One region of the Ureibacillus sp. 179-F W5.1 NHS genome, then DNA from elsewhere that is predicted to be linked to it. Evidence: riboswitches for the same ligand, from Rfam matches in the RefSeq annotation. Region 1 holds a riboswitch; each other region holds the start of a gene.

Region 1 (8,691 bases):
TTATTGTTATTAATGAATTATATGAATATCGCGAAACGAAAACATTATCTGTTCATACAAAGGTTGTTTTAACGACAACATTTACTTTAATCGTAGGGGCAGCGATTTTAATTTTCCTTTTCGAATTTAGTAATGAAAAAACATTAGGTCCTTTATCAACAACTGGAAAAACGTTAGGTGCTTTGTTCCATAGTGTGACTCCAAGAACGGCTGGTGCGAATACATTGTCTATGGGAGATTTAACTCATGCTACTTTGTTTTTAACGATTATTCTTATGTTCATCGGAGGAGGTTCTGGTTCTACGGCTGGAGGAATTAAAGTTTCAACTTTTACCGTTTTAATTGCAACTGCCATTTCACAATTAAAGGGTAAAGAAGATGTTACTTTATTTAAACGTCGCATTGTGATTGAAAACATATTAAAAGCTTTTACAGTTGCCATGTGTGGCATGATCATTGTTGTGCTCGTCACTTTTTTATTAAGCATTACAGACAAAGGTCATGTGTTTATTATGTATTTATTTGAAGCAACTTCCGCCTTTGGAACAGTAGGCCTTTCTATGGGGTTAACGCCGGAACTTTCATCAGTTGGCCGTATTTTAATTATTTTAACAATGTTTGCAGGAAGATTAGGACCATTAACGATCGGTTTTGCTTTAACAAAAAAACGTAAACAAGAGGCTTATCATCATCCAAAAGGAAATATTATGATTGGGTAACAAAGGAGAGTAAAAAAATGAGTAGAAAACAATATGCCGTAATTGGATTAGGCCGTTTTGGTACGAGTATTGCTAGAAAATTGCATGAAGCAGGTCAAGAAGTACTAGGTATTGATTTAGATGAAGTAAGAGTAGAAGATGCAGAACCTTATATTACCCACGGATTAATCGCCGATTCTACAGATGAAAAAGCACTAACATCTATTGGAATTACAAACTTTGACTGTGTTATTGTCGCAATTGGGGACGATATTCAAGCAAGCATTCTAACCGTCATGCTTTTGAAGAACCTTGGTATGAAAAAGATTATTGCAAAAGCGGTAGGTAAACGTCACGGTCAAGTTTTAGAGGCAATTGGTACGAGTTGGATTATTTATCCTGAAAGGGATATGGGAGAAAGAGTGGCAAATCAACTTCTTTCACCAAACATGTTAAACTATATTGAACTTTCTAAGGATTATAATATAGAAGAAATTATGATTCCTTCTAGAATGGCTGGGAAAAATTTAAGAGAATTGGATATTCGGGCAAAATATAATGTGAGTGTTATTGCTATTTTAAGAGACGGTGAGATTATTGTTTCACCTTCTCCTGATGAATTACTTCAAATAGAAGATATTTTAGTAACGATCGGAAATCGAAAGGATTTAGCGAAATTCTCCAACTTAGAATAAAAAAATTCCTAATTTTCTCCCCATACAAGTTAGAAAAAAATCTAAATTGTATGGGCTTTTTTATGTTATTTTTAAATATAATTTACATTAAAAGCCAAATTGTTAGAAGGAAAAGAATCTATTATTTGGATAAAAAAATGAAGTATATTTTGAAAAGAAAAGTTTGATACTAAATATAGTAATTCACTAAAACAAAAAACTTGATTAATAGATTATTTATATTATAATTGACTAGTCAATGATTGATTAATCAATTGATAAGGAGGAATGAAATGGATCAATCTTGCGAAGATGTAAAAAATATGATGTTTATGTTCAAAAATATTGATAGACAAGTTACACAAAACTTTGAAAAGTGTACAGGGATTAGTCTAACTCGATATGAAATATTGTATACCTTATTGAATAGTGGACAACTTTCACAAATCGAATTACAGAAGAAGTTGAAGATAGATCAAGCTGCAATTACAAGACATTTAAAAATTCTTGAAGAGAAAAATTTGGTCTATCGAAATCGAAACAAACAAAATAATCGAGAAGTGATAGTAGAAATAACAAATAATGGCATGGCTATTTTGGAAAACTGTGATTCAAATAAAACACAATTTTTCGATGAATTATTTCACGACTTTACAACGAAGGAAAAACAACAGCTACAAATGATGTTAAAAAAACTAATGGTTAATTCCGGAAAACAAACTGGTTAGATTTTTAATAGTCATGATAAATGATACAGCTAATCCCATTGAACAAACAATTCCTATTAAAAATGATATTGACATATTGAAAGGGGTATAAAAATGCCAAACACAATTCAACAAATCATGCATGAAAGAAAATCCGTTCGTAAATATAAAGAGGATGTCGTGATCCCACGCGAAAAATTACAAGCTTTATTAGAAAATGCCATTTCAGCTCCATCTTCAAGTAATATGCAACCATGGCGTTTCATTGTAATTGATGATCAACAAGTGAAAAAAGAGTTGCGCCCAATTGCAAATGACCAAGAACAAGTTGAAACATCTTCAGCGATTATTGCCGTTCTTGGTGATTTGGAAATGTACAAAAACTCAGAACAAATTTATAATACCAATTATGAAAAAGGTTATATGCCAAGAGAATTAGCGGATTTAATGATAAAAAATTCCCTTTCGATGTATGGTAGTTTACCAGAAGATATTATTAAAAATATTGTTCATTTCGATGCTGGTTTAGTTTCAATGCAAATTATGCTGTTAGCTAAAGAAATGGGGTATGATACGGTACCGATGGGTGGTTTTGATAAAGCGAAATTTGCGGAAAAATTCAACTTACCAAAAAATGAAGTACCTATTATCCTAATTGCTATTGGTGAAGCAGCTGCTCCTGCTTATGGTTCATCCCGTCTGCCACTTGAACAAATTACAAAATTTATTTAATAAAATATTGGATAGACTTAGTTTATAAAATACAACTAAAAGTTTGTTTAGCGTTGATCGAAAAGGTCAACGCTATTTTTATGTTGAAATAAGGAAATGAAAGAATTTGAAAAGCAAACATAATAAATATTAATTTGTAAAGGATCGAAGAGTAGTGAATGTATTTGATTGTGTAGTTGTAGGGGCAGGTCCAGCGGGATTAAGTGCGAGCTTGACTTTAGGTAGGGCTAGAAGAAAAATTGCTCTTTTTGATGATGGAACAAATCGGAATCGAGTAGCAAATCAATCCAACGGTTTTCTTACCCGTGATGGCATCAAACCAGCGGAATTTAAAGAAATCGGAATGAGGGAGATAACCCGCTATCCATCCGTTCATTATTTCAAAACGACTGTTCAAGAACTTTCGAAGAATCAAAATGGTCAATTTATTGCCAAAACAAAAGATGGGCAGGAGTTTATTTCCGACAAACTTTTACTTGCAACCGGAATCCAAGAACATTTTTCTATACCGAGTATTAGGGATTATTATGGTAAAAGTTTATTTAATTGTCCCTATTGTGATGGTTGGGAATTAAGGGATAAGCAGCTCATTATTATTGCAGAAATGGAAGAACATGCCCTCCATATGGCGAAATTACTCTATAATTGGTCCAAGGATTTCGTTGTATTATCCAACGGTGGAGAATTTTCAAAAAGAGGAATTCGTGAACTAGAAAAAAGAAACATACTAGTAAAAATGGAACCTATTAGAAATTTAATCGGAGATCGTGGCTATATTGAACAAGTCGAATTAGCATCTGGAGAAAAAGTCAACTGTTCAGGTGGTTTTGTTGTACCAACCTTTTATCGTCCGAATCCTTTTCTAGTACAATTCAATTGTGACATAAACGAACACGGCGAGGTTATAACGGATGGACTTGGTCGTACGTCTTGTCAAAATGTTTATATTGCAGGTGAATTAAAGAGAATAAGCCCATCTTCACTAATTAATTCTGCTGCAGACGGTTATAAAGTGGCACTGTCTATTAATCAAGATTTGTCCGAAGAAAGATTTTAATGAATGGGATTCAATTCTTAATATCATTTTAAACAAGGAAAATATTCCCTTTTTGTCGAATGTAGAAGATAGGGGTGATACCAATGAATAATATTCGTTTTAAGAAATTTGAAAACGAACTAGATGATTTAGTTTCTTTTATGACAAAAAATACATGGGAATTCCATTCAATTCCCAATCCATCAAAAGAACAAATCATTGAAAATTATCATAATGGCTGTTATTTTCATAATCGAGAAACATTTTGGATTTTAAAGGGAGATAAAAAAATTGGTCTCATTGTAATCGATGATATAAATGATACGATACCATTGTTTGATATTCGGTTAGATAAAACGGTAAGGGGAAAAGGGTATGGGACACAAGCTGTCGATTGGATTGTTCAATATCTTTTTTCTTTACCGGATAAAAAAATTCGAATTGAGGCTCATACACGATGGGATAATTTGGCGATGAGAAAAACTCTCTATAATTGTCGGTTTGTGAAAGAAGGTTATTTCAGAAATGCATGGGAAAATGATAATGGTACGATTTACGACTCGTTATGCTATGCTTTCATCCGTGAAGATTGGGAAAAGGATCAAATAACTCCTATAAAACTTAACGAAATACCTTTTTAATCTAAAATTTTTTATAGGACTTAGTTCATTATTTAATTCTTGTTCCTAATTTAACTTGTAGAAAACTAGTTTTATGTTAATATGAAATCAATCAAATACTCTTGCAGGGGGACGCAATTTGCGTTGAGAAGGTTAAAACCTGACCCTTTGAACCTGACAGTTAAGACTGACGTAGGGAGCAAAGATTTTTTCGAGAATACATAATGATATCTTGGAATTTAAACGCTCTTTTGTCTTTGAACAAAAGGGCGTTTTTATTTATAAAAATTAGCTATACAAAGGAATCGAAAAAAATACCGAGGTGAAAGTAATATGACGTTGTCGAGTATTCGAAAAAAAAATCCATTAGTTCATTGTATTACAAACTATGTTGTAGCTAATTTTACAGCAAACGGATTATTAGCTACAGGCGCATCACCAGTAATGGCAGATGAAATGGAAGAAGTAGAAGAAATGGTTTCTATAGCAAATGGCTTATTAATTAATTTAGGAACCGTAAATGTTCGAACGTTAGAATCTATGATGATTGCTGGAAAAAAAGCAAATGAGTTAAACATCCCAGTTGTACTAGATCCCGTCGGTGTTGGAGCTACAAAATATCGACAACGAGCGATTAAAGATATTCTAGAAAAAGTAAACGTTCAACTAATACGCTGTAATATGGGCGAATTAGCAACCATCGCAGAGGTAGAATGGCAAGGTAGAGGGGTGGATAGTGGTAACGGGGACATGGATCTACCAACTGTAGCAAAACAAGTTGCAATAAAATATAACTGTCTTGTTGCTGTTACAGGATCAAAGGATTTTCTAACAGATGGCTATCTAGAATATTGGACAGTTGGTGGACATGAATTAATGACCCAAGTTACTGGTACTGGATGTCTACTAAGTGCGTTAAGCGCTGCAGCTTTAACCCTTGAAGGGAACCCATTATCCAATTTATGTGAGTTATTCATGGATTATAAACGTGTAGCGGAGTTGGCGAGTGACCACCTTCTACTCGGTACATTTCAAGAAGAAATCATAAACAGTATTCATTTATTATCTAGAGGTGGTAAACAATGGACGTTGTCATGACAATTGCAGGTGCAGATAGTGGTGGTGGAGCAGGTATACAAGCAGATTTAAAAACCTTTCAAGAACTAAAAGTATTTGGTACAACCGTTATTACGGCCCTTACTGCTCAAAATACATTAGGTGTACAAGGGATTTTTCCTACTTCACCTGATTTCGTACTTCAACAATTAACTTCCGTTTTTTCTGACTTTCATGTAAAAGCGGTCAAAACAGGGATGCTTTTTTCAGCTGAAATTATTGAAGTCATCGCCAATTACTTACAACAGAAAGACGTTCAACTTGTAATTGATCCTGTGATGATTGCCAAAGGTGGAGAAAGTCTACTACAAAAAGAAGCGGTAGATGCATTAAAGAATACTTTGTTGCCCATCGCTACTGTGTTAACACCCAATATTCCTGAAGCAGAAGTAATAAGCGGCATTAAAATAGAAAACGAGGATCATATGACAAAGGCAGCCCATACAATGCTGCAATATGGAGTGCAGTGTGTTGTAATGAAAGGCGGTCATTCGAAGGAGCTAAATACAGCAACAGATAAAGTTTATTTAGCCGACGGAACATCTTTTTCCATGATAAGTAAAAGAATTCATACAAAACATACCCATGGAACAGGATGTACTTTTTCGGCAGCCATTACTTCCTTTTTAGGGAGAGGATTATCCCTTAAGGAAGCAATGATTGAAGCGAAAAAATTTGTTCAATTAGCGATTGAAAATCCGTTAAATATCGGACACGGGCATGGACCTACCAACCATTTTGCTTATCAACAAAGGAAAGGCCAATATGAGGTGATTGTAGATGAATCGTAGTGATTTAGCAGTTTATTTTATAATGGGAACGGAAAACTGTAAAGAGGAGCCTTTAAACGTATTAGAAGATGCTTTGCAGGCAGGAATTACAATGTTTCAATTTAGGGAAAAAGGTCCTCGTGCATTAAAAGGGGAGGAATATGTAGAGTTTGCTAGAGCATGTCAACGTTTATGCAACCATTATCATGTGCCATTTATAGTGAACGATGATGTGGAGCTAGCCTTGAAATTACAGGCAGACGGTATCCATGTGGGACAAAAAGATATGGCGTTAGTAAACATTCGTGAACAATTTAAAGGAAAAATAATTGGTGTTTCCGTCCATAATGAAGAGGAAATGTCAAAAGCCGTATTAAATGGAGCGGATTATGTTGGAATTGGACCTATTTTCAAGACAACTTCAAAACCAGATGCAGAACCTCCTACTGGTGTAAGTTTTATAAAGGAAATACGTAACAAGTATCCGAATTATCCAATAGTCGCGATAGGTGGCATCACAACGGAAAATTCTAACGAAGTTCTTCAAGCTGGTGCAGACGGAGTAGCAGTTATCTCCGCTATTTGTCAAAGTTCAAACCGAAGAGAGACTGTTAATAGATTTAAAACTAAAAATTACTAAAATCAATAGAAATCCTCCGTTGATTAGTAATGGAGGAGAAAGGATGTTGAGAAAATATAGCATATTAAGAGGTATAGACATATAAAGTCTATCAAATACCAATGACTACGATTTTCCGAGTATGGAAAAAATCTAGTAATGTTCTAGTATAATTAAAGAACATTTCACAAAATAGTAGTAGAATACAATATAATAGCATAAATAAAAAGTGTACCATCATTTTCCTATGATGCGTGCACTTCTTTTATTAGTAATAATGATAGATTTACTATAGGGGTGATACTTATTGATAGCATATCAATCAAACAATGTAACTGTTTTTCAAAGTTTAATTTACAAAACGACATCCCTTGTTATCCGAACCAATGATTGTATCATTATTGTGGATCCAAATTTGCTCCCTATCGAAGTAAATGAAATAAAAGAATATGTAGAAGAGATTAGAGGAAATCGCCCTATCTATTTAATTTTTACCCATTCCGATTGGGATCATATTGTTGGTTACGGTGCTTTTCAAGACGGAATTGTTATTGCAAGTGAGCGTTTCGAAAATCGACAGGATAAAGAAGCGATACTTCATCAAATTAGACAGTTTGATGATCAATATTATTTAGATCGAGATTATCCTATTCTTTATCCTCCTGTTAATATCCCAGTAACCTTTGATGGACAAGTATTAGAAGTAGGTGAAACGAAATTTACCTTTTATATGGCAGAAGGTCATACAAATGATGGGATTTTTATTGTAGTAGAACCTTTAGGTGTATGGATTGCTGGGGACTATTTGTCAAATGTTGAATTTCCCTTCATTTATTTTAATAGTGAAAAGTATGAAGAAACATTACGAAAAACCAATAAAATTTTAGACAATCATTCTTTTCACCTTCTAGTACCGGGACATGGTGATCCAACAAATATTAAAGAGGAAGTCATTTTCCGAAAAATAACTTCTTATCGTTATATCCAGGAATTACGAAATGCCATTAAAGAAAACAGAGATCATCGTTTTTTAATACAAGGTTATAAATATAAAGAAGAACAAATTAAAAGCCATGAAGAAAACTATCAATTAATTAAAAAAGAATTGCAAGTTGAAGCAACCTAGCATAGTAATGAAGTGAACAATCCATCATTGAACCCTCTAGACAATTGCCGCATAAACTAGGTGAGGCGAGCAAAAGGGGGTGTCCTCAAATGGGATTGTATATTAATAATAAAGAACACCCAAGAGTGTTTAGTCAGTCGAATCATTTAGTAGAGCCGAATCAAGTGGAATTTAAGCGAGATTACTTATCCGAGTTAATTGAACAACAAGTGAATGCAACTCGAAACTTACAATTTTCCTTAAATCAAATACACTATTCTCAAAATGATTGGAATGAGCATCAAACAAATCAATTGAGAAAATTAAATGGACGATTAGATGAACTAAGGGAATTCCAGCATCATCAAAAAACATTGGATCAACAAGTCGACATTCGATTGGAAAATATTGAAAATCAACATCGTACATTAAACGAATCAATCCTTCAGGAACAACATATCCATCAGGATCTATTTGATCAAGTAAATGCGATCAATTATTCTCAAAAAGAAATTGTAAGTCGAATTGATGTTTTAAATGATGAATATAAAGAGATTGTTACGATTTTAAAAGATTACTCAGCTATAAACGAAGCGTTAATTACCCGTTTAGAA
Region 2 (11,160 bases), on a different contig from region 1:
TAAATGAAAAGAAATTTGTTAAATTACATTATAAAGCCCCTGGAACAGATTTAACGATTGAGCTTCCAGATAAACATTTATGGGTATCAGGTAGTAGTAAAACGCCGGACAATACAACATTTATTGCCAATATGCCGACGGAAGAAGTGTATACATTACCTGCGAAATATGGTGTGAACGGTACGGTAAGCAATACGAAACCATTAGCATACCAAGGAAATATTATCGATGAATTTACGCTAACTTTTGAAAAAGGAAAAATTGTAGAAGCAAAAGCTGAGGTAGGGAATGAATTATTACAAGAATTAATCACTTCCGATGAAGGTTCAGCTTACTTAGGTGAAGTAGCTCTAGTGCCACATGAATCACCTATTTCTTCTTCGGGAATTTTATATTACAATACATTGTTTGATGAAAATGCTTCAAACCACTTAGCTATCGGGGAAGCATACCCAACGTGTTACGAAGGTGGCCGGGAGTTGGAAGAAGGGCAATTAGAATCTTTAGGCATTAATGTTTCCATTACCCATGTGGACTTTATGATTGGAAGCTCCGAAATGGATATCGATGGAATATTAGCTGATGGAACAGAGCTCCCGATTTTCCGAAAAGGGAACTGGGCATTTTAAGTAAATGAATTAAAAATTACCTTGATAAAAGGACCAATTTTCACGAATGTTTGTTCGCGGAATAGGGTCCTTTTTTAATCGAAAAATGTTACAATAGTAAAAATAAATTGGTGAAAAAATGAATGGAGGTTCGACGATAATGAAAATATTTCATACCGCAGATTGGCATTTAGGAAAGCTTGTACAAGGAATTTATATGACGGACGATCAACGTTATGTGTTAGAACAATTTTTACAAGCAATTGATGAAGAACAACCCGATGTGATCATTATTGCCGGTGATTTATATGACCGGGCATTGCCTCCAGTTGAAGCAGTTGATTTATTAGATGAACTATTAGCTGAAATCGTATTGAAACGGAAAGTGCCGGTATTAAGTATCGCAGGAAACCATGATAGCCCAACACGTTTGCAGTTTGGAAGTAAGTTAATGAGTGAGGCTGGTTTACATATTGTTGGGGAGTTATCGTCCAATTTACAACCGATTGTATTGGAGGATGAGTTTGGAGAAGTCCATTTTCATTTAGTTCCTTTTGCTGAACCTTCTTTAGTGAAACATATTTTTGAAGATAACAATATTAGTAGTTACGATGATGCGATGAAAAAGGTCATTGAGTCCATTGAGGAGAAAATGGATAAATCAAAACGGCATGTATTTATTGGACATGCCTTTGTAACACCTTATGGAGAACATGCAGACAATACAAGCGATTCCGAACGACCTTTAGCGATAGGTGGTTCCGAATGCGTCAGTGCAGAACATTTTAAACCTTTTCACTACACAGCCCTTGGTCACCTACATAAAGCCCACTATGTATTAAATGAAACGATTCGTTATGCTGGATCACCTTTAAAATACTCGGCATCGGAAGCCAATCATGAAAAAGGTTATTTAATCGTTGAATTGGATGCTGATGGACAAGTATCAGTCGAAAAGCGAGCTTTCCGTCCAAGAAGGGATTTACGAATCGTTGAAGGATCTATTCAAGAAATATTAAAACATTCAATTAGTGAAGATTATGTATTTGTTCGATTGACCGATCTAACTCCGGTGGTAGGGGCAATGGAACAAATTCGAACGGTTTATCCAAATGCCATGCATGTAGAACGTAAAACTTTACCAAGATTAGAGTCATCAGAACAAGGGGAAGCCATTCGCAGGGAACAAATGGATGAGCTTAGTTTATTTAAAGCATTTCATCAAGAAATTTTAGGAGAAGAACCTTCTAATATTGCTCAGCAACTATTTGAGGAAGTGTTACAAGAAATGCTCGAAGAAGAACGGGAAACAAAAGAGGTGGTCGTGAAATGAAGCCAATTAAATTAACATTGAGAGCATTTGGTCCATATAAAAATGAAGAAGTAATTGACTTCACTGAGCTACAAGATAACCGTTTATTTGTCATTTCAGGTTCGACAGGTGCAGGGAAAACGACCATTTTTGATGGAATCTGTTTTGCTTTATATGGCTTTGGTAGTGGCCAGGACCGGAAAGACACGAAAATGTTGCGTAGTGACTTTGCAGAAGATAATGTACATACTGCGGTAGAACTCATTTTTGAAATCCATGGAAAAATTTATCGTATACTGCGACAACTTCCTCATGTGAAAGAGGGGCGGAAAACCGCTACTGGTGAAAAATATGAGTTCTTTGAAATCGTAAATGGACAAGAAATACCTGCTGTGGAACGTCAAAAGGTAACGGATATTAATGACAAAATAGAAAATATTATCGGCTTAACCTACGACCAATTCAGTCAAATTGTCATGTTGCCTCAAGGGGAATTTCGTAAACTATTAACCTCCCAATCGGATAATAAAGAAGCAATCTTGCGTAAAATTTTTAAAACAAATCGATACGGCGAGATGACGCAAAAGTTAGAAGAAAAGAAGAAATTGGCCGACCAAGAGTTAGATAGAGCGCGAACTTTGAAAAATAGTTACGTAGCTCAAATTGCTGGGGCACTTCCAAGAAGGGATTCCACTCTCTTTACTGTATTAGACCAAAATTCAAATATCTATCAAATCCAGGATGCTCTAGTTGAGGAAATTCAATATTATCAACAAAAAATAAAAGATGATCAAAAAAACTATGAGCAAGCGGTTGAGAATCATCACGAAAAGTACAATCATTTTTTGGCTGCTAAAGCTTTAAATGATCGAATTGATTCCTACGAAAAGAAGAAGCTGACATTACAGCAATTAGAGCAACAGAAACCCCTTTATGAACAAAAGAAAAAAGAATATGAAGCTGCCATTTCCGCGGGTAAAATTCAACCTTTAAATCAACAATGCCATGCTTTATATCAGGACAAAGTGAAGCAGCAACAGATTCTTTCAGAAATGATGCAGCGGTTGGAACAGGCAAAAAGAGATTTAACGGATGCCCAAAATGCTTATGAACGGGAATCTTTAAAACAATCAGAAAGGGATGCATTAGCCCAAAAAGTAAATGAACTTCAAAAGCTTGTCCCCCTTTATGAACAAATTGAAAAACAAAATCAAATCGTCCATTCTTTGGAAACGGAAGTACAAGGTGCAAAAAAAATCTTCGAAAAGGTGGACAAACAATTAGCCACTGAAAAGGAGCAAATGGCTCGCATAAATGGTTTAGTTGAACAATTAGAAGAAAAAACGGGAAATTTAAACGAGCTTCTTGAGCAGCAAGTGTATTTGCGAGAAGTCGTGAATACGTTCGCCCGTTATAAAGAGTTAGTGGTTAAGGCAAATCAATTCAAAGAGCAATATGAAAAGATTGTTGAGGAATATTATGCGGCTCGAACAGATTATGAATTGGAAGAGAAGAAATGGTTAAGTAACCAAGCTGCCCTTCTTGCTACAAACTTAATACCTGGAACACCTTGTCCTGTTTGTGGTAGTACCGACCATCAACAAGTAAATTTGAATCACGAGGAAGCAGTGGATGAAAATTCATTGAGAAATAGAAAGTCTTTGTTAGCCAATGTAGAACAACGGAAATATTCGATTGAAGCGAATTATAATACATTGCAGGAGCAAGTAAAAAAATATGAACTAGAGCTAGGACGATTAAAAGTTTCGATTGATAATGAAGACACTTTCATTCAACAATTGAGTGCGGTAAATGAAAACGTGCAACAAGTAAAATTAGGAATGGATAAACTAGCTCAATATAAAAAACAATTAAAACAAATGAAAGAAAACTATGAACAATTAGAGCGCATACGAAAACAAACGGAAGAAACTTTCAGACAAAAAAATGAACAGCTTTTAAAAGAAAATATTATCCTTTCGGAACAACAAAAGTCTATTCCTCCTCATTTACAAGAGTTGAGTCAATTACAGCAGGTAATCCAGGAAACGGAAGTTCAAAAAAATGCTTTATTGGCACAATGGGAAAAGGTCCAAAAGCATTTATTAGAAGTGGAAAAGTTTGTTGCGACAACTGAAGAAGGAGTAAAACAAACGACTAAAAATATTGAGCATTTAGAAGAAAAGTTAAAGCATGCCAAAGAGCAATTTAAACAATCGATGGCTGATGCAGGATTCGATAATTATAAACAATTTGAATCGTCTTTACGAACGGATGAAGAAATTCAAAATTTACATCAATTGTTTATGGAGTTTTCAAAAAAACTACACACATTATCCACACAAGTAAAAGAAGAAAGTATCGAGTTAGAAGGGAAACAAAAGGTAGATTTAACGGTGGCAGAAACGGAAGTCCAAAGGTTAAAGGATGAATATGAAAAAGCATTACAAAGGTTAAATGCTTCAAAGGATTGTGAGCGCCATGGGATTGATTTTTCAGAAAAACTTGATCATGTAGCGGACCAAATCTTCCACTTAGAAGAAAAGTCGAATCAAATTATTAACTTATATAATTTGCTCCGCGGTCAAAATAGTAAAAAAATATCCTTTGAACGCTACATTCAAATGGGATATTTGGAACAAATTACGGAAGCAGCCAACATTCGATTGAAAAATTTGTCCAATGGTCAATATTACTTACAATGTTCAGACCGTCAAGAATCCCATGGACGCCAAAGTGGTTTAAGCTTAGATGTGTATGATACGTATACTGGGCAATCAAGGGATGTAAAATCTCTTTCAGGAGGAGAGAAATTCAATGCTTCTTTATGTCTTGCTTTAGGAATGGCGGATGTTATTCAAAGTTTCCAAGGCAATGTAAAAATCGATACGATGTTTATCGATGAAGGATTCGGTTCCCTTGACGAAGAATCGCTTATGAAGGCCATTGATACATTAATCGATCTCCAAAAATCAGGAAGAATGATTGGGGTCATTTCCCATGTTTCTGAGTTAAAAGCAGCAATGCCGGCAATTTTACAAGTTGAAAAATTAAAAGAGGGCTATAGTAAAACATCCATCGTCGTAAAGTAAAAATAGGCTCATTTTCTTATTCAATGAGAAATAGAGATTCTAAGAATAAAAAACTTAACAAAGAATATAAATAATCATAAATTTATAGCAAAAAGAAAAAGGCGATGGTAAATCCATCGCCTTTTGTTAAATTTAGGAAGAATTTGGTACCATTATATTTATAAGCAATTTGAACTTGTGGAGTAAATTGGGGTTAACACAAAGGTAAAGGTAGGTTTATGAATGAAATTCGATTTAAAAAGGATAGGTAGATTATTAATCACACTCTCTATTGTAAGTCTATTAGGATGTAGTGATGTAAATGAAAAAACAGCTAAAATCATTGAGGAAAAGTTATCCGAAAAGTACAATGAATCCTTTGAAGTTCAATATTTAGGGGAACGGAGGGGGACGAAAAGTAATGATACGGTAACGACGTATGTGAAAGCATTAGAATCTGACATTCTATTTACAGCCATTATGGACAAATCAAAAAACATTATTGAAAATTACCCTGAGATGCTTTTAATGAATAAATTTGCATCGGTTTTTAATAAAGTGATTGAAGATCAAGGATTAGATGCTTCTTCATGGATTAATAGTTATACTGAACAATCCTTTGATATTACAACAGATATGACAATCGATGAATATATTGAAAAATCGAAAACGGACTATATTTTCGTTGAAATTGTCATGAAAAATGGTGATAGTATTACAGCAGAAAAATTAAAAACGATTGTACAACAAACTTACAATCAGTTTAATGGCCCTTCTATTTCCGCAACTTATTGGATATTTAATGATGATGAATATACAAAAGTGAATAAAATGTTAAAGAATGTGGCAAATATAGATCCCTCTGATTTAGAAGGTTATGACTATGATAGTAAAGTTTTTGTTGAGTTAACAAAAGATGGTTTCGTCGATTCGGACGAAGCTATAAACAACATGTTAAATCGGGGAAATTAATTAAAAGTTATGCGAGAGTAGGTTGGAAATGAAAACAAAATATTGTTTTTAGATAGTGTTGTGATGGTAGCTACACTCTTGGCTCTATGTGGATGCAGCTCATTAAATGAAACAACGTCTAACAAGATTGAATCATCGCTTGAGGATAAATATGGTATTAAATTTGAAGTGTCCTCAATTGGAGGAAGATCCCGTAGAGGTGGAAGCGGCACGGTTCAAACATATGTTTACCCCCAAAATGACGAAACACTCCATTTTAATGCGATTACAACAAAAGAGGGTGAATTAAAAGACGATTATATTGGACGAATTATTAGTGAGAATATAAATGAAGAAATAAAAGGTGAAATGGATGGAGTCGAATTACAGACTTCTACTAATATGTTTTATCTTAGTGCTAATGATAAAGAAGAAACAAATCTTGATATCACGCTAGCTGAATATGTTGAAAAATATTCTCCTAGATATATTACAACTTCAGTTATTGTAAAAGAGAATTCGACAATTACATCTACTTCATTTCAGCTTATTATGGAAAAGATTCACAGCGAAATCCCAGAAATAGGATATTATATGAATGTTTTTTTAATTTCGGATAAGGATTACGAAAGCTTTTTGGAAAAGCCTAGTAGCTTATCTTTCTTTGATAAATCTAATTTAAAAGATTATAAGATTTTGAATGAATATAGACTTTATATCGATAAAGATGGTTTTAAAGATTACACATCAAACAAGAATAAGTAGGATAAAAGGAAAAATTAAATATGAGAAAAAAATTTTATATCATACTAACCATTTGTTTAGTAATAGGTATAGGTGGTTGTATTGGGAAAGAGAAAGAAGAAAGTGTTTCTAAAGAAACAGAAGTTGAAGCATTAAAAAATGAAGCCATGGACTATTTAAGTAAATATGATGATGAATTTGAACCGTTATCTTTTACATTGAAAAATGTAATGGAACATTATCATACTTTAGTTGTGCATTCAAAAAAATACAATACGAATTTCAAAGTCTATATTGATGAGACCGATGAGGACAAATTTAACGATAACTATTTTCTTTTAGATTTAGAGCAAGCTGGTTCGGAATATATGAATACTATCGTTAAAAAGTTCTTTCCTAATGCTGTTACAAAAATAGAGTTATTAAACTTAACTTTAAAAGCGTATAAAGAGGGAATTGATAATTTTGAAGACTACTATATAGTGATCAATTTTTAATTTCACTATATGTTTTTGACAGTACACTCTCTTTCGAAGATAAAACTAAAATGAATCGTTTATTAGAGGAAATGAGACAAAATAATAAAACTATGAGAATCATATTTGTACAAACAAGAGCAGAGGGGGATTTAGAAAATTACGTAAAGAATCACAGTTTAAATGAATTATTAACATCAGATCTCCCACTAAAAAGTTTAGATTATTCTAGCAAGAAAAATGGAGAAATTGAAGAGGGGACTATAGAGAATCATACATAGTTCCGATTGGAGTTATTTTTATGAAAAGAATGTTAATGATACTATTAATGATTTCTTTAATAATAGGAATAGGCGGTTGCATTGGGAACGGGAAAGAAGAAAGTGTTTCTAAAGAAGAAGCAGTTGAAGCATTAAAAAATAAAGCCCTTGATTATTTAAGTAAATATGATGATGATTTTGAACTGGTATCCTTTCAATCTGCAAGTTTGATGGCACAGTATAATGATTTGGTAGTTTATTCAAGTAAATACGATGCAAACTTCAATGTGCATATAAAAGATGGTGAGAAAGATGAAGAAATGGAGTTTACCGATGATTACTTCACTTTAGACTTAGTGGAACCAGGTTCCGAATATATGAACGAAATTGTACGAGAATACTTACCAAATGCGAATACAAAAATAAAATTATTAACACAAAGTATAAAAGAATACAAAGACGGTATTGAAGACTTTGTAGATTATTATAATAGTAAATATTTCTTGATTAAATTGTATGTTTTCGATAGCACTCTCTCATTTGAAAATAAAAGCAAAATAAATAGTGTTTTAGAGAGATTAAAAAGTAAACCAATCATGGTGGAGTTTGTGCAAATAAAGGAGCAAGCTAAAGTTGAAGATTTTGTTAAAAATCATACATTAAATGAAATTTTAGAATCGGAGTTACCGATAAAAAGTTTAGAGTTTACCATTTCAAAAAATGGAGAAATTGAAGGAACGATTAAGTAAGCTAGTATTTCTCCTTTTCTTTTTTAAGACACATATCTTTATCTTAATAACCTAGTTGAAAAAATCATATACTTTGATACAATAAATGTGTTCTAACAATAAAAAATGATGTATTTACCACAAGGGGAGCTGATGAAGTCAGCTGAGATTGTGCACTTATTGCACTAACTCTTTGAACCTGTAAGTTAGTACTTGCGAAGGGATGTGGATAGAAACCGACTCCATTCATGGCGTTTAGGCTCTGTCCTGACGCCATTTTTATTTGGAGTAAAGGGGCATTGTTTCCAAATAATAATGGGCGAAGATTTCTATTCCTTCTCAATGTTCTACATCGGAATAAAAGAGAGGAGAGTTGTTATGAACAATAAAAGATTATTAATGCTCGTTGAAATTGCTATTTTCGCGGGAATTGGTGTTGTGTTAGACAAATTATCGTTTTCGTTATGGGCACAAGGTGGCTCTATTAGTTTTGTGATGGTTCCGATTCTTTTAATCGCTATTCGTTGGGGATTATCTGCTGGAATAATCACTGGACTATTAATCGGTCTTATCCAAATCCTTCTTGGTGGCTATATCCTTCACTGGGCTCAAGGGTTACTAGACTATATTGTTGCCTTTTCAGTAGTCGGATTTGCAGGTATATTCCGCAAGCAAATCGTCGATGCTGCTACGAATTTAAATAAAAAAAGAATGGGATTATACATTGTTTTTGGAACAGTTGTTGGTGGATTGTTGCGTTACGCAGCACATACCATTGCTGGTGCGATTTTCTTTGCAGAGTATGCAGGAGATCAAAACGTCTGGGTGTACACAATCGTTTATAACGGATCTTATATGATTCCAGCGATTATTTTAACTGCGATCGTTGGTGTACTAATCTTTACGGCTTCTCCTAGATTACTAAAAGCCAATTCTTAATAAAATAAATTCTATAATATGATAAAGAAGAACCAAGAATCGATACGGTATTCTTGGTTTTTTAGTTGTTTAAATAGAAACAATGAAAGTTCGAGAAATGTTTTATTACTGAATAGATAATCCCATCATTCGATCTAAAAAAGGACTACGTATAGATAATTCTGAAAAGAAAAAACGATTTCCTATCAGGTGCAATTGTCATAAAAACCTTTTCGATTATGGTATATTATATAAAGATATGTATATAGGAAGGACGTTTAACATGATTGTTCAAACAAAAGAAGAATTAGAAGCATTGAAAAAAATTGGCCGTATTTGCGCTGAAATTCGTGAAGCCATGAAAGCAGCAACAAAACCGGGTATTACGACAAAAGAGTTAGATGAAATTGCAGGACGTATGTTTGAAGAGGCAGGCGCAATTTCTGGACCAAAAGGAGAATATGATTTCCCTGGTTATACTTGCATTAGTGTAAACCACGAAGTTGCCCATGGGATTCCTGGTTCAAAGGAAATTAAAGAAGGAGATATGGTCAATATTGACGTTTCTGGTTCTTTAAATGGATATTTTGCGGATACGGGTATTTCCTTTGTTGTAGGAAGTGGTTATACTGAAAAGGAAAAGCTATGTACGGTTGCAAAATCTGCCTTTGATCGTGCGATGACAAAAGTAAAAGCGGGCTCAAAGTTAAATCGAGTTGGTAAAGCAGTTGAACGGGAAGCGAGAGATAATGGTTTAACTGTTATTATGAATTTAACTGGTCACGGGATTGGCCGTTCCCTACATGAAAAACCAGATCACGTTTTAAATTATTATGATGCTTGGGATGCAACGATTATGAAGGAAGGAATGGTTTTAGCTGTAGAGCCATTCATATCCGAAAAAGCAGAACATATTGTGGAAGCTGGAGATGGGTGGACATTTATTACACCTGACAAATCTTTAGTAGCACAAATCGAACATACGGTTATTGTTACGAAAGACAAACCAATCATCATTACACAAATTGAAGATTAAAAAAAAATTCCTGTTCACTTGAAGAATTACTTCAAGTGCGCAGGATTTTTTTTCATAAAGAATATGCCCACTACCAAAACACCTATTAAGAAAAGAGCGGCGGTCGTTACTAAAAGTTCATCAAAACCATTTGAAACTGCAATTCCTAAATAACACCATATAAAAACGATTGGATACACAATATCAAAATGATGATAACGAAGATGTAGTGCAATGGCTGTACCGATTGTCATAAGAATAACTGTCCAAAGGGCACTGCTTAAACCGAAACCTTTCCACTGCATATCAACAAGTAAGTACCAACCATGTAGAATTAGTAGATAGGTAGACCAACTAAAATAAATAGCAATAGGCATTCTTAATTTGAACAATTCCTTTTTTAATGGATAAGTTAAATAAAGTCCAAATAATAAAATGACTTGTATAAAAAATAAAACAAAGGATAGTAAAAAATGTTCACTATGCCAACTCCACAGGGAAGCAATCTGAAAAATAACTACACATAAAAAAAGAATAACTTGGGGTATCGAAATAAAATAATCAGTGCGGCGTAATTTTATGTAGTTATATATCCAAAGGAAAAGAAAAATGAACACAAGAACCCATATGTAATAAATAAAATTAGCTGGTGCAAATAGAATCGGTAAACGATCTATAATTTGAATAGTGGAATGCCCTTTGAATTGTAGCCAAAATGCATTGACTGTAAAAAGTGTGACTACAATAACCGATGTAAATAGCAGGATTATACGACCCATTCTTTCCTCTCCTTTCTATAAAATTATATACATTTACTAAGATTTGAACAACAATTTCCAAATAGTAATAAAATTTTGGAAAAACCTAAACAATCTTTCAATTGCTTTCGATAAAAAAATACAGATATAAAATATAGCTACAGTTCTCCTAGTTTTCAATGGATGTTTAGAGCATATGAATTATAATATCCTACTTTTGATTAGATGGTGAATCCCTTTTTTGAAAATAAGTAACCTTTACTAATATAATGTTCAAACATTTAGAAAGCATAATAAGCTGGGCGTAAATATTCAGTTT
Region 3 (11,160 bases), on a different contig from region 1:
ACTACCAAAAGTAAGTGCTTTATAAGTATCTTCGACTTTAAGATTGTTATATAAATGGGTATGATCTGTAGAAGCAAAAATAGAGCCATCACGATTTTGGAAAAAGACTGTCATCGGCCCACCTTGATTTTTAATTTGGTCCATTAAAATTGCAAGTTTTTTCGTTTTATTATTATTCGATTCATAGTAATCGTGGAGTGAAGGCATATAAGATAAAGTTTTAGCTGTCTGTAACGTTAACTCTTCCGCTTTCTCAATATCATCATTTAATTTCATATAAATATATAACGAAGATAACGAACCGATAATGAAGACAATTAATAAAATAACTAAACCTAATATTTTTATTTTCAACGAAACTGTCAGGAATTTTTTCATATGCTTTCTCCCATTTTTAAAGCGTAAGTATTTTGAGTAAATTCTTTTCCTTCGCTATGCCTTTTCTTTCTCAATGAACTCAACAAATGCCTTCACTACGGAAAGATCTAACGATTGCTTATGGAAAATTAGCCATGTATTCCTAACTAGATTTTCATTATGTAAATACAATTCATAGGTGTATAAATTGTTACATCCTTTTAGACATATTTCTGGCAAAAAGGAATACCCTAATCCGTTTAAAACCATCTCGCGGCAAGTATCGATTAAATCTACTTCCATTGTATTTTTAGGAGGATGATCAAAAGATTCTTTCCACCAAGCATCAATTGTATTTTTTAAGGAGAGATCAGTATTGTAGTCAATTCTCGTTAGATTCGGTAATTGATCGATATCAATTTTATCTTTTGATACAAGATAAATTTTTTCTTTGTTTAATAAAATTTTCGACCCCTTCCAGTCATAAGCATCTCGTACGATACCGATATTCGCTTCCTCTTTATTTATCATTTGAATCACTTCATAACTAAAACCGGATTTTAGTTTAATTTCCACTTCAGGATATTCAGTTATAAATTTTGCTAATATAGTAGGCAACTTATAACGAGCATAGGTTTGCGATACACCAAGCCTAAGGGTTCCTTTTATTTTCCCGTCAAGATTGGCTAGATAGTCCTTCATTTCATTCATCTGTTGAAGCATACTATTGGCATACTGAACTAGATATTCCCCTTCTTGAGTAAAATCGACTCCCCTTTTTCGTCTAGATAAAATTTTCACCCCTAGTTCTTGCTCCAGTTGCTGAATTCGATACGTAAGAGAAGGTTGAGAAATATATAATTGCTCAGCTGCTTTTGTAATATTTCTCTCTTTGTAAACCGTTTGCAAAATTAGCCAATCTTTCTCATCCATAGTTGCAATCCCTCATTTTATATAGTTATAGAAAAATTTTATCGATAGGTATCAATTTTTAATATTTTATCTATTTATTAGCTTTTATTATACTAATTGTATGAATTTTGTAAATATTAAATAAGTGGGGGAAATGAAATGTCAAAGAATAATTCGTTCGATGTTGTAGTGATTGGAGCTGGAAATGCTGCCTTATGTGCGGCCATTTCCGCAAAAGAAAACGGTGCTAAAGTATTAGTACTTGAAAAGGGACCTGAGCATAAAAAAGGGGGCAACTCCTTTTTTACTGACGGTGCAATCCGATTTGCCTATAATGATTTAAACGATATTAGAAGAATCATGCCCGAATTACGAGATGAAGAAGCTGAGCAAATTGTCATGCCAAAATATAGCACTTCAGATTATTATGATGATTTAATGCGTGTTACAGATGGTCAAAGTCATCCTAAACTAGCAAAGCAATTAGTTTCAAAATCATATGAAACAATTGTTTGGATGCGGGAACAGGGCGTAGAATTCGAACTGAACTATGATAACCAATCCTTTAAAAAAGAAGGAAAAATTCATTTTTGGGGAGGCCTTCCAGTAAAAACAAAAGAAAAAGGGATCGGCTTAATGAAGCAATTATTCGAACGCGCGAAACAGTTGAATATTGATGTATGGTATGAATCCCAAGCAATTCAATTAGTAATGAAAAATGAACAAATATCTGGAGTAGTAATTCTAAAACAAGGTGAAACCATTACAGTTGAAACAAAAAGTGTGGTATTAGCGTGTGGTAGCTTTGAAGCGAATAAAGCAATGCGCTCAAAATATCTTGGGGCTGAATGGGATGCAGCTATAGTTAGAGGAACAGAATACAATACCGGCGACGGCATTCAAATGGCATTAGAAATTGGAGCTCAACCATTCGGCGACTGGGATGGATGCCATTCGATTGGAACTGATTATAATGTACCTAAGGTTGGCGATTTTACTAAACCAGGTGATATTTTTAAAAAGCATTCCTATCCTTTAGGTATTATGCTAAATAAAGATGGCTATCGTTTTGTCGACGAAGGAGCTGACTTTAGAAACTATACGTACGCGAAATACGGGCGTGAAATTTTAAAACAACCAGACCATGTGGCATATCAAATTTTTGATGCCCAAGTACGTCCCCTTCTAAGAAAAGAATATAATTTAGAAGAAGCAACGGTTTATGAAGCAGCTACATTGGAAGAATTAGTTGATCAACTGTCTGTAAATAAAGAACAATTTATACAAACGATTAAAGAATATAACGATGCTGTACAAGATGGCGAGTACAATCCTTCCATTAAAGATGGGAAAGGAACAAAAGGAATTACACCTCCAAAAACAAACTGGGCGATGACTATTGAACAAGGGCCATTTTATGCGTTCCCAGTAACTTGTGGAATTACTTTTGCTTTTGGCGGCCTTCATGTTAATACAAATGGAGAAGTCTTAAACAAAAATGAAAAACCGATTAAAGGTCTTTTTGCAGCAGGCGAGATGGTTGGTGGTATTTTCTATGAAAATTATCCTGGTGGTTCTGGACTGATGTCCGGTGCAGTTTTTGGAAAAGTTTCAGGTTCCCAAGCAGCAAAATACGTTAATACTTTCGAGGACGCAACAATCAAATAAAATTTAAAATTCAGCTAATTGGCATTTGATTTGCCAATTAGCTGTCATTGTTTGTAATACCAATTTATTTTTGTTCTTCCACAATCTCTTCCACTTCACGTAATTGTTGTTTCACTTTATCTAAATGCTGTTTATTTGCTTCAATCATATCCATATGTTCTTCATGTTGGACTGCATTGGAAAACGCATTTTCTGCGTGGGTGATGGAATTGAAAGCATGCTCCACTGCTATTTCCTCTGGGTGGGACATCGCTTGCTTCACCGCGCGATCAGCCTTTTGAACCGAGTTGCCGAACAATGTACTTGGATGATCCTGTTTCCAACTTGTATCTGAATGCTTCGCCATATGTCTCTTCCCTTCCTACGCCAATTTTCGTTTCCACTTTAGTATTGAAATTTGGCTACAAAATATGTACGAAGGAAAGCTACAAATGTTGGACATATCTTTTCGTGATGGAGTAATACTAACATTAAATATTTAATTCGCATATCCGACTAGTTCCATAAAGCCTTTTCCATAAATATTTTTCCTTTTTCCACTCGCTAAAGTTTCCTGACCCGATACAATACAAGCTCCTTCCCATATCGCTTGAAGTGGACCAATAATAAGCATTTCTTGGTTGGGAAAAGCAGCCTTTACGTTTAATTCCATTGAAAAATCAGGGATAACAATCTTCCATTCGATTGGATACTTTCCTTTTGTTTGTATACTTTGCCAATGTTTCATTTCTTGAAAGTCCACATTTCTTGAAAAACGCAATGTTCCGTCCCGTTCAATTAAATTGGCCATCGGGGAAAAGGTTTTCTCGCCACTGGTATGCATTTCATTTAATAACAACTCTCGGCCATCATTTAATTGCAGACCAAACCAATTCCACCCTTCGTTTCCTTTTAATAATGCATAATCCCAACCCCATTGGTGATCAAACCAACCTTGACCTGTTACTTTTTGGGTTCCTTGTTCCGTACGAATCTGTCCTTGTACTTCGTTTTTCGTAAAGGAGTAATAGTATAACTCATCTGGCTTACCATCTTCACCAATAAGAGCAATGGATTTAAGGGGCGCAAATTGTAAATCGATTTCTAATTTTTTATCGACTAGTTGTACATTAAAACGATCTTCCTTTTCACCGAAAAACGATAATTGATGATCTCCATAAAAAAGCTCGGTTGGGTTATGTTCAATCGTCACTTTTTTCATTTGCGTATGGGGAGAAGGAATTTTCCCTTTCAATAAGCTTTTTTGCAATCTCCATATCCGCTTATCATTTGGTCGAAGTAGTAAATACAACGGAAGATAAAAAGCTTTTAAATTCCACTTTAATGTTGCGTCGATTTGGGAGTAGTTATACTGAATTTCTTTATCCAGATCAATGAGAGAAAAAATTAAATAATGGCCTTTATTTAACTCGGTTTCCCCAATTCGAAAAAAAGAAGCCATTGTCGCATATCGGCCTCCTTTTTCTCCCGTAAGATAAGCAAAATAGTACCACCATTCCACATTTGAAAATAAATGGGGAGCTGTATCTTTCGGAAGGGAAACTTCATTAGAAAAGTTTTTCATCACCTTACGTCACACACCCTACTGTTTTTCAGTAAGATATGCACATCCGAATCAGAATGCGACCGTTAAACTAAATCATCACTCCACCACCATCAACGTTATTACAACGATTAATAATAAAAATGCATAAGCCCAGTCTTTCGCAACTACATGAGTCGTTTGATAATATGTTCTCTCTTTTGTCCCTGTAAATCCACGGGCTTCCATTGCAATGGCAATTCGCTCTGCCTTTCGTATTCCTTGACTAAACAATGGGATGGAATACCGCATAAACGCTTTCCAACTATTTTTTTGTTTGTATCCTCTTACTTTATGGGCCGTCTTCATTTGCTTTAATTCCGATTGAAAGAGCGGGATAAACCGAAATCCAGCTAGTAATCCGTAGGCCCATTTTGGTGAAAGCTTACATTGATGAATTAAACTCATAATGAACAAGGTTAAATCGGTTGTAGAAGTAAATAATAAGCCATACGTGACAAAGCCTAACATTCTTAATGCGACCGTTAAGCCATTTGTGATACTTTCCTCCGTCACATGGAACCAAGCCCATTTCCAAATCGTTGTTTCCCCTTCGCCAAAGGCCGCCATCATCCAAAAGACAAGAATGGAAAACCCTAGGTATGGGACAAGCCGTTTGAAAAGGTACGAAATTCGCCAACCTCCTAAAAAAACGCCAACAAATACACCGAGAATCCATATGAAGAAAGTCACCTTTGGATTGGATATCGTCATTAATAGAAACATGACGAATATGTGCGTAAATAACTTACAACTCGGATTTAAAGAAGCGAGGAAGGAATCGTTTGCCTTCATACGAAAACAAGCCCCCTTCTTTCATGCATTAACTGGTAATGGAGCGGTGGAATCAACCCACATTCCCGCACCATTTTTTCATCAGAAAATAATCCATACGGTTGGCCTTGATACATCACTTTTCCTTCGTTAAAGAGTATGACTTGATCCGAATAATGATCAACTAAATCCATATCGTGGGTCACCATCATAATAGTCGTTCCCTGATTCTGCCTTTCTTTTAAACAACGAATTAATTCATTTGTCGTTTTTTCATCTTGGCCAAAAGTAGGCTCATCGAGTAATAGTAAAACTTGATCGAACAATAACATTGTCGCCACACTTAATCGACGTTTTTGCCCTAAACTTAATGTAAAAGGGTGAGCGTCGCGATATCTTTCCAATCCAAATTCCTTTAATAATTGCATTGTTTTTGTTTCAATTAAATCCTTTGGCCAATTTCTTTGTCGGCCACCAAAGGCAATTTCGTCAAATACCGTATCTGTTATAAATTGATGTTCTGGATTTTGAAAAACAAAGCCAGCCTTTTCAAATAATTCCCGATCGGACCATTTTTTTAATTCCTTATGTTGAAAGTAAAGTTGTCCTTTTTTTATAGGCTCTAAACCAATCACACTTTTTAAGAACGTACTTTTTCCACTTCCGTTTTGCCCTATAATAGATACCCATTGCCCCTTACGGATTTCTACATTAATGTCGCTAATAATCGTCTTTTTCCCATAGCCTATTTCCATATTTTCTGTACGAATCACTACGTCATTATTTCCCTTTTCATTATTAACTAGCTTCGTTTCAAGTTTTTCAGATAGTTTCATCGATATAGGATGGGACGTATTCTCCACTACTTCCGACCACTTTTCAGGAAAAACCTTTGGTCGCCAAATCCCCGCTACTTCCATTTCCTTCTGGAAGTTTTGAAGAATGTCCTTTGGTTTTCCGTCCCCAATCACAGTTCCACAATCATTTAACAAAATGACCCGATCCATCCACTCGATACAACCATCTAATACATGTTCCACAAAGACCATCGTTTGGTTTGTTTTTTTCGATAATTGGTGTAGTAAATCAAATATTTCCTGTCTACCTTTCGGATCTAGTTGGGCTGTTGGTTCATCAAAAAACAACACTTCGGGTTGTAATGCTAACAGGCAAGCCAACGCCAATCGTTGCTTCATTCCACCTGATAATGTTTCAATCGGTGTTCTCTTATCTACGTTCAAACCGACTTGCCCCATTATGTCTGCAATCATTTTGTCCATATCATTTCGAGGAATAGATCGATTTTCCAGACTAAAAGCAATCTCTTCATCTACATGCAACATACAAAATTGAGAATCCGGATCTTGGAACATCACGCCAACATGTTTTCTAGAAAATACTTCACCATTTACTTCGGCCTCAATATGTTCCGGAATAATACCAGCAAGGGCGGAAATCAAAGTTGATTTCCCACTCCCACTAGGTCCTAAAATTAATACTTTTTCCCCTTTATTTATGGACAACGTTATATTTTGAAGCGATTGTTCAGAGCGATTGTAGAAGCGAATAAACAAGTTTTTACAGCCTAGAAACGTTTTCATTGATCTCGCCCTTTTTTCTCGTCTGTTTCATAATTTCATATTGTTCTAACACCCCTGTTTTAGCTAAGGCGTCTACTACCACTTTCCCTAACCATCCTCCGAGAATCGCTCCGCTAATAATATGAATCGCTAATGTTGCAAAAAATACGCCCGTTGTGTAATAGCCAAAACCGTTAGCCAATAAGTTATAAACAATTCCTAAAACCCCCGCTAAAGCACCTGAAAGCATTAATGTAAAGAGGTTATAACGTTTATATCGAAATAAGGCAAAGGCTATTTCGGAACCAATCCCTTGGAAAACGCCTACTAACAGAGCCGATAAACCAAAGTGACTACCCGTTAGTAATTCAACAGCCGCTGCTGCAACCTCCGCGATAAAGGCTGCACCAGGTTTACGGATGATATAAGCAACGATTGGGCTAGCAATGACCCAAATCCCAAACATAAATCCTGCTCCAACTGGTCCGACTAGAGCGGAAATCGGAATCCAAAGGGTCGACCAGCCTAAATAAATAACACCGCAAGCTACGGATAAAATAACCGCAAGAACAACTTCTTTCATCTTCCACTTCATTCTTTGACAGCCTCCATTTTGACAGGCCATTCTTCCAGCCGATAAGCCATATCCCAAAACATATATTCAAGCTGGCAACTGAGTAAAAAATGATTTCGCATCTTGTCCTTTTCTTTCTCTGTTGCATCTAACGCCCATTCATCTAAACGTTCACAGAATTTTGTCGTAATGGAATCCGTACGACTACCATAGAAATGAATCCATTCGTAAAATGGATGGAATTGATCTGGTTTTACATCATTCAATAATTTCTTTCCAATCTCCCAGTAAGTCCACGGACAAGGTAATAAAACAGCTAAAATTTCGCCTAACGTTCCTTCATGGGCAACGGTCAGCATATGACGAATATATTGGTGAGCAGATGGTGATAACGGATATCCTTGTAACTCTTCGTATGGTACACCTGCGATTTGGCAAAAGTTTTGGTGCGGATGGGTTTCACTGTTTAAAACAAATGATATTTGTTGATTAAACATGGCCATATCTTCACGATTCTCGCACTTTGAAATAGCAATTCCATAGATTCGTATAAAGGAACTTAAATACTCAAAATCTTGTTTGACGTAATGGATTAATTGTTCCCTTTTTAAATCTCCTTTTGCGATTCCTTGTACGAAAGGATGTTCAAAAATTGCGTTAAAGATAGGAGTTGCTTCCCTCCTAAGTTCTGCTGAAAAACTCATGTTAATTCCTCCTTATTGGTTATAATCGGAAGACGTTCATTGGAGCCATTTTTCCTTCAACAACGAAAAAACCGCTCCAAAAAATGGAGCGGCAGAATAATTGTAAGCATACCCATGCACGGACTCCACTTTCCTACGCTAGTATGAACTAGATCAGGTTCAAAGGGTCCAGATTACTCTGTCTCAGCCAAAATGGCTCCCCTAGTGGTCTTTCCTATTAATTTAATTTTCACTCTACATCCGTTTTTTTTAAAAGTCAATTCAAATTTTTCCAACAAGGTTCAATTTAATACGAAGGGACTATAGGAAGATAGTGGTAAGGCAATGCTTTTATAGATTATTTTTATCTATAACGATACATCTTTTCCTTTTGACTTGTTACTAGGCGCAAACCAACCGAGTAGGGCAATAGCTACTAATACTCCATAGAAGATTAGTGTCCACGTAGTGCTGTGAGGGAAGTGATGATTCAACACACCGATATCCTCATGGGCAAGCGTGATTACAGCTAATTTAACACCAACCCAAGCAACAATGGCATATGCTGTAGTTTCCAAAGCTGGACGTTTATCAAGAAGTTGTACAAACCAAGTTGCTGCAAATTTAATCAAAACAAGTCCAGCAATACCTCCAAGTAGTACAACGATAAATTGACCTGCATCCATACCACCAAAGTCGCCTAGTGGAGAATCTGGAAGACCGAGGGCAAGAGCAACTGCGGCTAGAATAGAATCAACTGCAAAAGCAAGATCCGCCAATGCTATCTTCCCTACAGTAGCACCAAAACCTTTCCCTGCGGATTCCTTTTCATCATCCTTATGAATATTCTTATTATCTTTACCAAACCGTGCCTGAATGACATGCTTTAATCCTAGATATAGAAGATAGGCAGCCCCTATCGCCTGTATCTGCCACACATTGGCGATAAAAGAAATGGCAAAAAGTGCAGCAAATCTAAAAACAAAGGCCAATAGAATTCCGTAATTTATAGCTCTTTTTTTCTGTTCTTCCGGTAAATGCTTGGCAATAACTGCAAGTACTAGAGCATTGTCAGCTGATAATAATCCTTCTAATCCAATTAGAATCAACAATGTCCAGGCATACTCTAACCATATTGACTCCATTTAAAAGACCCCAATCTGTAAATTTTAATGATATAAAAATCTCTATAATTATAGACTTTCCTAATTAGACACAAGGTATTCTTAATGGTTATTGGAAAACAATTTTTATTCCCATTAATGGTTAACCATTTAATTACTACTCAACAGCTATAGTTTTATGGTGATTTCGTCACTTTCTTTGAAAAAGAATATTTTCTTATTCGAAACCGATTGTTCTGGATACCTTGTATCAATTGCACTTATACGTAGTGTAATTTCTTCCAACGGCAAGGTGATATTAGCTAATAACAACTTTATTCGATGTTTTCCCTGCCTGATTGAAACTGACAAAATATAGTAATTCCTCCTTATTGGTTATAATCCGAAGACATTCATTGGAGCCATTTTCCTTTAAAAACGAAAAACGCTCAAAAAATGAAACTGCGGAATAATTGTAAACATTCCCATGTATGGACTCACTTTCCTACGCTAGCAAACTAGATCAGGCTCTAATATTTAATCACCTTCATATCTAGTAAAAAGCCAATTGTAATAGTTAGTATTTTCATATCCATAGGTTCAGTATGATAAAAATATTGCAAATCGACAGTGGATATTTCCGGAAAGTCACATATTATTTCGGTTAAAGCCACTTTTAATCTTTCTTTTTCTTCTTCCAGAAGTTTTTCATCAAAATATACAATCCAAGTTAGTTTATTCTTTTCAACATTGGCATAGACCGCTTTTTTATTTTTAGGAATGGAGCGGATCCATTCGGTCGAATAAAATGTTTAAACATGCAGTTTTCTCCCTTAGCCGAAAACCCATCCATCGCCGATTTAACGGTTCAAAAAATTGCAAATCGCGCCGAACTAAATCGCACAACGTTCTATTTACATTACCAAGATATAAACGATTTATTAAAACAAATCACCGATGAAATTATCGACGTATTGTCGAATAAAGTAGGTGATTTAATTCATATGAAAGACCTCTCGAATCATGAACATTCGTCATTTTATTAGATTTCTTGTATGACCATCGGAAATGCATCGGTGTATTGTTTGAAATGCGGAAGTTTGAAAACGAACTATTTCATTTATTAAGCGACGAGGAGAGAAAATGCCGAAAAAGCAGTAACGAAAGAATACATCGACTTTGATATTAAAGTAGCCTCAATGACAGGATCATTATGTGGTGGTTAAAGGATGGTATTCACTTTAGTTCAGAATATATTGCCCGCCAAATATACTTATTTCAAAGGCCAACGAAAGAATAACATGAAAAATCTCACCTGCTTCATACAGATGAGATTTTCTTATTTATTTGGATTTCCAAACAGTAGATATAGCGGCAATACCTTGCGTAATTTGTTCCAACGACAAGGTGCCATAGCCGATAACAACTTTATTCGACGTTTCCCCTGTTCGATCAAATTGAAATTGGGAATAGGCATCAACGGTTACCCCTACTGATTTCGCCTTTTGCAAAGCTTGTTGTTCCGTTAAATAATCGGGTAAGTGTAAAACAATATGTAACCCCGCATCATCACCTGTAATTATAAACTCATCGCCTAGTCGATTTTTAATTTCATCGATTAAATGTTGTCGTTTCTCACTGTAAAGTTTTCGCATTTTCGCGATATGCTTTTCAAAATGCCCATCTTTCATAAAATGGGCGAGCACTACTTGATCCAATCTGGATACCATCGATTTGTCAAATTGCATAAACTGTTCGAAGGAATCCACTAAATGCATAGGCAAAATGATATAACTCACCCGTATAGAAGGAATCATTGTTTTAGAAAAAGAACCGAAATAAATGACCCGTTCTTCATAATCTAATTGGGCCAATGGTGGAATCGGATTTCCTTTATAACGAAATTCTGCGTCATAGTCATCCTCAA

What was found. Region 1 has a riboswitch for thiamine pyrophosphate ahead of thiM (hydroxyethylthiazole kinase). Riboswitches for the same ligand answer to the same signal wherever they lie in the genome.
Region 2: linked by a shared signal. The riboswitch ahead of thiT (energy-coupled thiamine transporter ThiT) and the one ahead of thiM (hydroxyethylthiazole kinase) in region 1 are both predicted to bind thiamine pyrophosphate.
Region 3: linked by a shared signal. The riboswitch ahead of tenA (thiaminase II) and the one ahead of thiM (hydroxyethylthiazole kinase) in region 1 are both predicted to bind thiamine pyrophosphate.

Annotation. Positions count from the first base shown of each region.
Region 1 covers NZ_JBIQFG010000021.1:43,627-52,317, forward strand. Annotated here, with positions in the region: gene ACH0B5_RS10775 (TrkH family potassium uptake protein) at 1-719, shown strand, start outside; gene ACH0B5_RS10780 (potassium channel family protein) at 737-1,393, shown strand; gene ACH0B5_RS10785 (MarR family transcriptional regulator) at 1,666-2,100, shown strand; gene ACH0B5_RS10790 (nitroreductase family protein) at 2,194-2,811, shown strand; gene ACH0B5_RS10795 (NAD(P)/FAD-dependent oxidoreductase) at 2,966-3,868, shown strand; gene ACH0B5_RS10800 (GNAT family N-acetyltransferase) at 3,952-4,488, shown strand; TPP riboswitch at 4,584-4,683, shown strand; gene thiM (hydroxyethylthiazole kinase) at 4,801-5,565, shown strand; gene thiD (bifunctional hydroxymethylpyrimidine kinase/phosphomethylpyrimidine kinase) at 5,550-6,374, shown strand; gene thiE (thiamine phosphate synthase) at 6,364-6,993, shown strand; gene ACH0B5_RS10820 (MBL fold metallo-hydrolase) at 7,280-8,098, shown strand; gene ACH0B5_RS10825 (hypothetical protein) at 8,188-8,691, shown strand, end outside.
Region 2 covers NZ_JBIQFG010000009.1:72,978-84,137, forward strand. Annotated here, with positions in the region: gene ACH0B5_RS06525 (aminopeptidase) at 1-629, shown strand, start outside; gene ACH0B5_RS06530 (exonuclease SbcCD subunit D) at 769-1,941, shown strand; gene ACH0B5_RS06535 (AAA family ATPase) at 1,938-5,012, shown strand; gene ACH0B5_RS06540 (hypothetical protein) at 5,235-5,963, shown strand; gene ACH0B5_RS06545 (hypothetical protein) at 6,027-6,707, shown strand; gene ACH0B5_RS06550 (hypothetical protein) at 6,728-7,183, shown strand; gene ACH0B5_RS06555 (hypothetical protein) at 7,234-7,443, shown strand; gene ACH0B5_RS06560 (hypothetical protein) at 7,464-8,171, shown strand; TPP riboswitch at 8,284-8,391, shown strand; gene thiT (energy-coupled thiamine transporter ThiT) at 8,529-9,089, shown strand; gene map (type I methionyl aminopeptidase) at 9,352-10,104, shown strand; gene ACH0B5_RS06575 (hypothetical protein) at 10,131-10,862, opposite strand.
Region 3 covers NZ_JBIQFG010000036.1:3,677-14,836, reverse strand. Annotated here, with positions in the region: gene ACH0B5_RS13975 (sensor histidine kinase) at 1-378, opposite strand, end outside; gene ACH0B5_RS13970 (LysR family transcriptional regulator) at 433-1,290, opposite strand; gene tcuA (FAD-dependent tricarballylate dehydrogenase TcuA) at 1,429-2,937, shown strand; gene ACH0B5_RS13960 (DUF2564 family protein) at 3,002-3,283, opposite strand; gene ACH0B5_RS13955 (lipocalin family protein) at 3,416-4,501, opposite strand; gene ACH0B5_RS13950 (energy-coupling factor transporter transmembrane component T family protein) at 4,580-5,314, opposite strand; gene ACH0B5_RS13945 (ABC transporter ATP-binding protein) at 5,311-6,894, opposite strand; gene ACH0B5_RS13940 (ECF transporter S component) at 6,872-7,468, opposite strand; gene tenA (thiaminase II) at 7,465-8,151, opposite strand; TPP riboswitch at 8,265-8,364, opposite strand; gene ACH0B5_RS13930 (TerC family protein) at 8,499-9,275, opposite strand; gene ACH0B5_RS18100 (MafI2 family immunity protein) at 9,764-10,015, opposite strand; partial or broken gene ACH0B5_RS13925 (TetR/AcrR family transcriptional regulator) at 10,042-10,533, shown strand; gene pdxR (MocR-like pyridoxine biosynthesis transcription factor PdxR) at 10,577-11,160, opposite strand, start outside.